2 regions of the Planococcus sp. FY231025 genome follow, and region 1 is predicted to be linked to the other one. Evidence: riboswitches for the same ligand, from Rfam matches in the RefSeq annotation. Region 1 holds a riboswitch; the other holds the start of a gene.
The links. A riboswitch is a leader RNA that binds a small molecule or an ion and turns the genes downstream of it on or off. The one in region 1 is predicted to bind S-adenosylmethionine.

Region 1 (4,422 bases):
TGGTCTGCAACAGAGCTGCTCATCAGGATCGTTGCGCCTTCAGGAAGTTCTTCAAGCGACTTATATTTTTGGGAATAAACTCCGATCGGTTCAATATGGATGCCGCCGGCATTTTCAAACTCATAGCCATTCTCGGCAATTTGTGATTCTAAATAAGGGACATGCTGGAAGTAGTTGGCATCAATTTCGCCTGATTCAAGATCTTGGTTAGGGAAGATATAATCCTGGTATGTTTCAATTTCCAGTTCAATACCCTGTTCTTCCAGGATGGGCTGGGCCTGCTCCAGAATCTCCGCATGCGGTACGTTGGACGCTCCCACTTTCAATGTGCTTGACTCTTCCCCGCCGGATCCGCCGCTGCCGGATTCTTCTGCACCGCAGCCTGCCAATGCCAATGCTGCCAATAATGTTCCTGTTACAAGTTTCTTCATGTGTGTACGCTCCCTTTTCTATGGTGTTTTTTATTATGGAATTTTAGATTAACGTTTATCTGATTTCACCGTCAAACGGTCCCCGACAAACTGGATGGCAAAAACGATGACCAAAATCAGGATGGTCGCTACCAGAACAACGTCCTGGCGGCTGCGCTGGAAGCCATCAAGGAAAGCCAGCGTGCCAAGACCGCCTGCTCCGATGATGCCGGCCATCGCGGTATAGCCGACCAAGGCAATGGCCGTAACCGTAATTCCGGAAATCAACGCCGGCTTCGACTCCGGCAGCAGCACCTTGCGGATGATCGTCCATGTGCTTGCACCCATCGAACGCGCCGCTTCAATAACGCCTTTGTCGATCTCTTTCAATGCAATCAGCACCATGCGTGCATAGAACGGTGCTGCCCCGATGATCAGCGCCGGCAATGCCGCATTCGGCCCCCGGATGGTTCCGATCATGAATTTCGTAAGCGGAATCAGCAAAATGATCAAGATGATGAACGGAATCGACCGGAAAATATTGACGAATGCGCCAGTCAGCCAATTCACGATGCTGTTTGCCCATAATTGCTTAGGTGCGGTTAAAAATAGGACGATGCCCAGCACAAGGCCGATGGCGAATGTAAAGAGCGTCGACATAGCCGTCATATACAATGTTTCAAGCGTGGCTTCCCACATATCCTGCCAGTCGACGTTCGGGAATAATGACTCAATCATTTGCCATCACCTCCGTCTGGACGCCTTCCGCATTCAAGAATGCCATTGCCTCAGCAACTTCCGGCTGAGAGCCTTTTATCTGCAAAATCAATGTTCCGTATGCTCCTCGTTGTGTATGGGCGATATTCCCTTGCACAATATTGATATCGACCGGATGCTTCCGGATCAACTTGGTCAAAATCGGCTGCTCTGTCTGGTCCCCGACGAAGACCAGTTTTACCAGCACGCCTTCCGGATACAACTCGCGGAGATGCTTGATCGTCTCCTGTGAATCTTCCGTATCTGTCACTTGCGCCACAAATCGCTTGGTGATGTTTTCCCTCGGCGCCTGGAAGACGCGGAGCACATCGCCCATCTCTACGACCCGGCCGCCTTCCATGACGGCGACGCGATGGCAGATTTTCCGGATGACGTGCATTTCGTGCGTAATCAGCACAATCGTAAGTCCAAGGCGCTTGTTGATGTCCACCAGCAAGTCCAGAATCGAGTCCGTCGTCTGTGGATCGAGTGCAGACGTTGCTTCATCGCATAGCAGCACTTCCGGTTCATTGGCAAGTGCGCGCGCAATGCCGACGCGCTGCTTCTGGCCGCCTGACAGCTGGGACGGGTATGCATTCTCACGTCCACCCAAGCCTACCAGTTCCACCAGTTCTTGGACGCGCGCTGCGCGTTTCTCTTTCGGGACACCGGCGATTTCGAGCGGGAACTCGATGTTCTCTTTGACGGTGCGCGACCAAAGCAAATTGAAATGCTGGAAAATCATGCTGACTTTCTGGCGCGCCTTCCGCAGCTCACCGCTGCTGATATTCGTGATGTCCTGCCCGTTGATGACGACAGAACCTTTTGTCGGCTTTTCAAGCCCGTTCAGCAAACGGATCAATGTACTTTTTCCGGCGCCGCTATAGCCGATGATACCGAAGATCTCGCCGCCGCCGATTGACAAGTCCACGCCGTCCACTGCGGTCAGTGAACCTTTACCGGTATCGAACACTTTCGATAATTGTTTTAATTCGATCATTCCTAAACACTCCCGCCTCAAAATAAAAACCCTTCTGCGCAAATTTGAGCAGAAGGGTAACTTTAAAAGTTAAACCGATCTCTCATCTTCCAAAGCTTTCGCCTTGTGTGATTTGGCACCATTTCATTTTCATGACGGTTGCCGGGCTTCATAGGGCACTTCCCTCCACCACTCTTAATAAGAGTTGACGATATTTAATTGATTTCAGAAATTCAATTTACCACGCTTCACTTTATCCGTCAATAGATTTTAACTTTTCGTATAAATAAGGCACCGATTGGAATGCATAGATCTTTTCTTCCAGCTCTCCGTTCTTTGTGATGAGCAGGCAAGGCACGCTTTCCACTTTATAGAGTCCGGCAATTTCCTGCACATAGTTCAAGTCCGCTTTGCCCATCGGCATGTCCGGCAGGAGCTCTTCAACCACATCGAGCATTTTGGAAGCGACTTTGCATGTGCCGCACATCGGCGTATACAAATAAAACGCGGCGACCGTGTTCGTGTTTTTTTCTTTCAGCCATTCTTTATGAGTCCATTCTTCCATTTCGTTTCATCCCTCAGCTAATAACTTATTGACTTGAACGTTTGCTGAAATCAGAACATCGATCAAGTTGCGGATCGGCGTGGCCGCCACTTCCTTGAAGCTCGGGCTGATGTAAAAGTGCCGGGCTTCGGGAAATTCGCGCTTCACCAATTTCCGCAATTTCTCTCCTGATTTGTCCGCATCGACCAGGATGATGATGTCCAGGCCTTCATATGGCAGCAGCAGTTCTTCAAGCCTCGATGCACTTACTGTACCATTTGTGCAAAGAATCGTCACGGGTTCTGCAATGAGCGGCGCGATCCGCGTCTTATCGCTGATCCCTTCCACCACGATTACTTTTTCCATAAGCCAACACCTCACTAGATCGGTATGAAAGAAAATCTGTATAAAAAAAGCGCCAAAAGGAGGCGCTTTGAGATTACTCGTTGATCATTTCTTTATATTGCTCAGCTGTCATCAACTCGCCTACTTCAGCTTCGCTAGGAGATTCGATTACCACCATCCACGCATTTTCGTAAGGAGATTCGTTGACAAATTCAGGGCTGTCTTCCAGCTCAGAGTTCACTTCAACCACTTTGCCGCTAATCGGCGCGTAAAGTTCCGATACGGTTTTTACAGATTCAACGCTTCCGAAAGGCTGGTCTTTTTTCAGTTCGTCCCCAACTTGCGGCAATTCAACGAAAACGATATCGCCCAATTCGGCCTGTGCAAAATCAGTGATGCCAATGCGTGCTGTACCGCCTTCTACTTTTACCCATTCATGCTCTTTTGAATAACGAAGTTCTTGTGGTGTGCTCATCGAAAACCCTCCAAATTATGTAGTTTGCTCCCCTTTAGTTTGACATAAACATATGGGAAACACAAGAAATGTATGGCTCTACTTCCAGGTATTTTCATAGACGTCTTCCTTGAAACCAAGCGTCGTTTTCTCCCCGTCCCATGCAAGCGGCCGCTTGATGAGCATCCCGTCGCCAGCCAGCAATTCCAGCTGTTCGTCCTCGCCCATTTCCGGCAGTTTTTCCTTCAGCCCAAGCTCACGGTACTTCATGCCGCTCGTATTGAAGAACTTCTTCAGTTCAATGCCGCTGGCTTTGTAGATCTTGCGGAGCTCTTCCTTGGACGGCGGCGCTTCAGCAATATTGATCTCGCGGTACTCGGCACCGTGTTCATCAAGCCATTTCTTTCCGTTGCGGCACGTTGTGCATTTCGGATAAGCATAATATGTAATCACAATAAAACCTCCTTTTCTTCAAGCTTACCAAAATCCAGCTAGCCGGTCGAACGAAGAAAAATGTTCATTTATTTTAGGTGCCTGTGTTTATTGTGATGGAGTTTTCTAATTCTATAAAAGATTAACGTTTTTATTCTCTATGAGCGGTTTTAAGGCTCTATGAGCACATTCCGTACTTCTATGAGCACATAACTGGAAAATGCCTGTTCATGCCTTACTACTCTCCATCTGCCATAGAAATTGAACAAAGAAAAAACGCAGCCTGAGCTGCGTTTTAAAAAATTCTTACACGACGTATTTTTCAACTTCGATCAATTTAACTGCCGCTTCGCGTTTTTTCGCGATGACGTTATAAGGAGTCGAGCGCGTCAATTTGCGTAATGCTGACAGCATCATGCGCTGGTTGTCGCCTTCGATAGCTGCAAGCAAAGTTTCTTTTGCGTCTTTTTCGATTTTGTCGAATGCTTCCTGGCAATAGATC
Region 2 (4,422 bases), on a different contig from region 1:
GCCAGCATTTCGCTGGCCGTCTTTCAGATTGTTGAGAAACCCTCTTTAGATAAGTTAATAAACGAAATAAACTTCAGACCTCGCTTCGGCCGCTTAGGGCATGGCTTTCGCCATGAGCCGCGAAGGACACCCGTCTCATAGCAAAACCCTTCTGCTCCTGCACCGCTGCGCTAGCTTCGTCGCAAATAAAATGGCCCAAACTGCTTTTGGGCCATTTTATTGCCTAGCCCGTGGACGCGCCGGCGCTGGTTTCACTCTTAAAAAACTTGTCGCTTTTTCCGTTTTAGTAGAGCTATCTGAGATATAAAGCAAAACAGCGGAGACGCCTGCGGGACAGCGAGATAGCCGAGACCCCGCAAGTCGCGTAAGCGACTGAGGAGGCTTGGCGCTCGCCCGCGGCAAGCGAAGCTGTTTTGCGGAATATCGATTAAGAGACAAGTATTTAATTTCTTTTTCAACAATTTAAAAAAGACGGCCAGCATTCCGCTGGCCGTCTTTTCTTGTTATTAAGCTTGGTTCTTGAAGATGCCTGACTGTTCTCTAAGAGCTTCCACTTTGTCAGTGCGCTCCCAAGGAAGGTCGACATCCGTGCGGCCGAAGTGGCCGTAAGCTGCTGTCTGTTTGTAGATCGGGCGGCGAAGATCAAGCATCTTGATGATGCCGGCCGGGCGCAAATCAAAGTTCGCACGGACAAGATCGATCAATTCCTCTTCGCTGACTTTTCCGGTTCCGAACGTATCAAACGCCAATGATACCGGGTGAGCTACGCCGATTGCGTAAGCCAATTGCACTTCACAGCGGTCAGCAAGTCCTGCTGCCACGATGTTCTTCGCTACGTAGCGGGCAGCATAAGCTGCTGAACGGTCAACTTTCGTTGCGTCCTTGCCGGAGAATGCCCCGCCGCCGTGGCGTGCATATCCGCCGTACGTATCAACGATGATCTTGCGTCCTGTAAGTCCCGCATCTCCTTGTGGTCCGCCGATAACAAAACGGCCAGTCGGGTTGATGAAGTATTTTGTTTCTTCGTCCATCAATTCAGCAGGAACCACTTCATTGATGACAAATTCCTTGATGTTGCGCTGGATCTGCTCAAGCGTCACTTCCGGATGGTGCTGAGTCGAGATGACAATCGTATCCACACGAAGCGGCTTGTTGTTCTCATCGTACTCGATCGTCACTTGTGTTTTGCCGTCGGGGCGCAAGTATGGAAGGATTTCTTCTTTGCGCACTTCAGCCAAGCGGCGAGCCAATTTATGTGCCAATGAAATCGGAAGCGGCATCAATTCTTCGGTTTCGTTTGTAGCGAAACCGAACATCAAGCCTTGGTCCCCTGCTCCGATATCGTCCAATTCTTTATCAGTCATTTGCCCTTCACGCGATTCAAGCGCTACGTTGACACCTGCAGCGATATCCGGCGATTGCTCGTCGATTGCTGTCAGGACTGCACTTGTTTCAGAGTCGAAGCCGTATTTAGCGCGTGTATAGCCGATTTCACGGACTGTTTCACGCACGACTTTCGGGATATCTACATAAGTAGTAGTCGTGATTTCGCCTGCCACTAGGACAAGGCCTGTCGTTACAGTTGTTTCGCACGCTACACGTGCATTTGGATCTTCTGTTAGGATGGCATCCAAAATGGCATCTGAGATTTGGTCACAGATTTTATCCGGATGTCCTTCTGTTACTGATTCTGATGTGAATAATCGACGGTTTTTCAAAATGTGTTTCCTCCTTATATCCTGCGAGATTGCTCTCGAAATTGATACGGTACTCGTTTCCCATGTCAAGTCCGTTCCGTGAGGATTGAACTTCAAGCCGTTGTGGCCTTTGTACACGAGGATTAAGGGCAATTTCATAAAAAAATCCCATCCAGCATCTGCATGTGGAAAGGAGAAATCATCATAAGCACCTTTCACTCTTATCGTCCAAGGTTGAGACCTTGCTTCAGGTTTGGCACCTTCTCTGCATGCAGCAGCAGGTTGCCGGGTTTCATAGGGCCTGTCCCCTCCACCAGCTCGGAATAAGAGTATCCGTTCAATGTTCCATCTTACGGAAAGTGCAAAGTGATGTCAACGATTTTAATCGAATAAAAACAGGTTCTTCTATTAATTGAACCTGTTCGCACCCAACATGGGGAAAATATGTTACTTTTTCGTGTCAACAGGGTATTAGTATAGACTAATGACCATAATGTGTTATACTAATTTACGAAATATACAACCTCCCCATCTTTATGGGAATAACCGAAAAGGAAGGTACATATAAATGAATCCAGTGAACTTCGCAAACAACTTAAAGGATCTTTTAAATGGCCAAAACGTCCGTGTCCAATTATCCGTCCCACAATTAATCGAGGCGGCAACATCCCGCGGAGAAGCTGTATTGACTAAAGACGGAGCGGTGAAAGCCGAGACCGGGAAATACACCGGCCGTTCGCCTAAAGATAAGTATATAGTAGAAGAGCCGATTTCTAAAGACAAAATCGACTGGGGTTCAGTAAACCGCCCGATTTCTTCTGAAGTCTTCGAAAACCTTTACGCTAAAGTGATCGACCATATGAAGCAAAAAGATGAACTATACGTATTCAAAGGCTATGCAGGGGCTGACCCTGAATCCCGTTTGGGCATCCAGACGATCAACGAATACGCTTGGCATAACCTTTTCGCCCACCAGTTGTTCATTCGTCCGACCAAAGAGGAATTGGCGAGCCACGAATCGCAATTCACGGTCGTATACGCTCCGACGTTCCATGCAGACCCTACTGTGGACGGTACTGACTCAGAAACTTTCATCATCGTTTCGATGGAGAAAAAGATCATTTTGATTGGCGGAACAGAGTATGCTGGCGAAATGAAAAAATCCATCTTCTCGATCATGAACTACCTGCTTCCTGAACAAGGCATCCTTCCTATGCACTGTTCAGCAAACGTTGGCGAAGAAGGCGATGTCGCATTGTTCTTCGGCTTGTCCGGAACAGGGAAAACGACTCTTTCCGCAGATGAAGACCGCAAGCTGATCGGCGACGATGAGCACGGCTGGTCGGATAACGGCGTCTTCAATATCGAAGGCGGCTGCTATGCAAAAACCATCAACCTGACGCGCGAAAACGAACCGCAAATCTATGATGCCATCACATTCGGCGCTGTACTTGAAAACGTGGTAGTGAATGAAGAAACGCGCATGCCGGATTATGCAGATGGTTCATTGACAGAAAACACGCGTGCAGCTTACCCGATCCATGCAATCAAGAATATCGTCTACCCTTCTGTTGCAGGACATCCGAAAACGATCGTCTTCCTGACAGCTGATGCATTCGGCGTATTGCCTCCAATCAGCAAATTGACAAAAGAACAGGCAATGTACCACTTCCTGAGCGGCTACACTTCAAAGCTTGCCGGAACTGAGCGCGGCGTCACTTCACCTGAAGCGACTTTCTCGACATGCTTCGGATCGCCTTTCCTTCCATTACATGCTACAGTTTATGCTGAAATGCTGGGAGACAAAATCGATGAGCACGGCGCGGATGTCTTCCTTGTCAACACAGGCTGGACGGGCGGCGAGTACGGCGTCGGAAGCCGCATGAAGCTGTCTTACACGCGCACAATGGTTCGTGCAGCGATCAAAGGCGAACTCCACAACATCGAAACTGAACAGGAAGCTGTCTTCGGCCTTCAAATGCCGAAAGAAGTACCTGGTGTGCCGACTGAAGTCTTGAACCCGCGCAATGCATGGGCTGACAAAGCAGCATACGACCAAAAAGCGAAAGAGCTTGCAGAGAAATTCCAGGAAAACTTCAAGAAATTCGGTACTGTCTCCACTGACATCAGTGTCCAAGGCGGACCGGTCCAGAAATAATACCAAAAAAGCTATCCTCCGGGATAGCTTTTTTTATTGGTGCCAACTCAGACAAATCGCTGTCGTTGCTCGATTCTTTAAGATTTTATCAATCCTTTTCCATCTTTTTATCACTGATAAACCATGCTCCTGCATCGCTTCGCTAGCTTCGTCGCAAAGACTTGACCTCGCAAGCTTCGGTCAATGTCTTTCCTGCCTTCTCATCCACTCCGCCAATGCGCGCGCTGTCTTGCGGTTTGCCGCAGGCGGGAAGAAATGCGTATACTCCGGAAAATACCAGGTCTCGTGTGGCTGTCCGTTCATCTTCAAAGCCTCTTCAAGCAGATAGGCTTGCCCTGGTGAGACATTCTCGTCCTTCAAGCCATGGATGATCAGAAACGGCGCATCCGTTTCATTAAGCCGCAGCAAGGGGTTCCGCTCCTCGTATGCGGAAAGTGCCGTATTCGGCGTGCCGTCATACAGGCGCTTCATCATCCGCCGCATATCCGGCCGCTCTTTATACGTCAGCACGGTATCTGTCACCCCTGCCCACGTAACCACAGAGGTGATGTCATCCCGCAGGACGGC

Region 2: it holds a riboswitch for S-adenosylmethionine, as region 1 does, so the genes downstream of both, metK (methionine adenosyltransferase) here and ACTL32_RS15330 (methionine ABC transporter ATP-binding protein) in region 1, are expected to answer to the same signal.

What each region holds. Positions count from the first base shown of each region.
Region 1 covers NZ_JBQJJG010000010.1:8,865-13,286, forward strand. Annotated here, with positions in the region: gene ACTL32_RS15320 (MetQ/NlpA family ABC transporter substrate-binding protein) at 1-431, opposite strand, end outside; gene ACTL32_RS15325 (methionine ABC transporter permease) at 480-1,148, opposite strand; gene ACTL32_RS15330 (methionine ABC transporter ATP-binding protein) at 1,141-2,166, opposite strand; SAM riboswitch class I at 2,246-2,350, opposite strand; gene ACTL32_RS15335 (thioredoxin family protein) at 2,399-2,710, opposite strand; gene ACTL32_RS15340 (toprim domain-containing protein) at 2,717-3,055, opposite strand; gene gcvH (glycine cleavage system protein GcvH) at 3,129-3,509, opposite strand; gene ACTL32_RS15350 (arsenate reductase family protein) at 3,588-3,941, opposite strand; gene ACTL32_RS15355 (acyl-CoA dehydrogenase family protein) at 4,227-4,422, opposite strand, start outside.
Region 2 covers NZ_JBQJJG010000005.1:16,488-20,909, reverse strand. Annotated here, with positions in the region: gene metK (methionine adenosyltransferase) at 507-1,721, opposite strand; SAM riboswitch class I at 1,916-2,027, opposite strand; gene pckA (phosphoenolpyruvate carboxykinase (ATP)) at 2,266-3,855, shown strand; gene ACTL32_RS06490 (alpha/beta hydrolase family protein) at 4,036-4,422, opposite strand, start outside.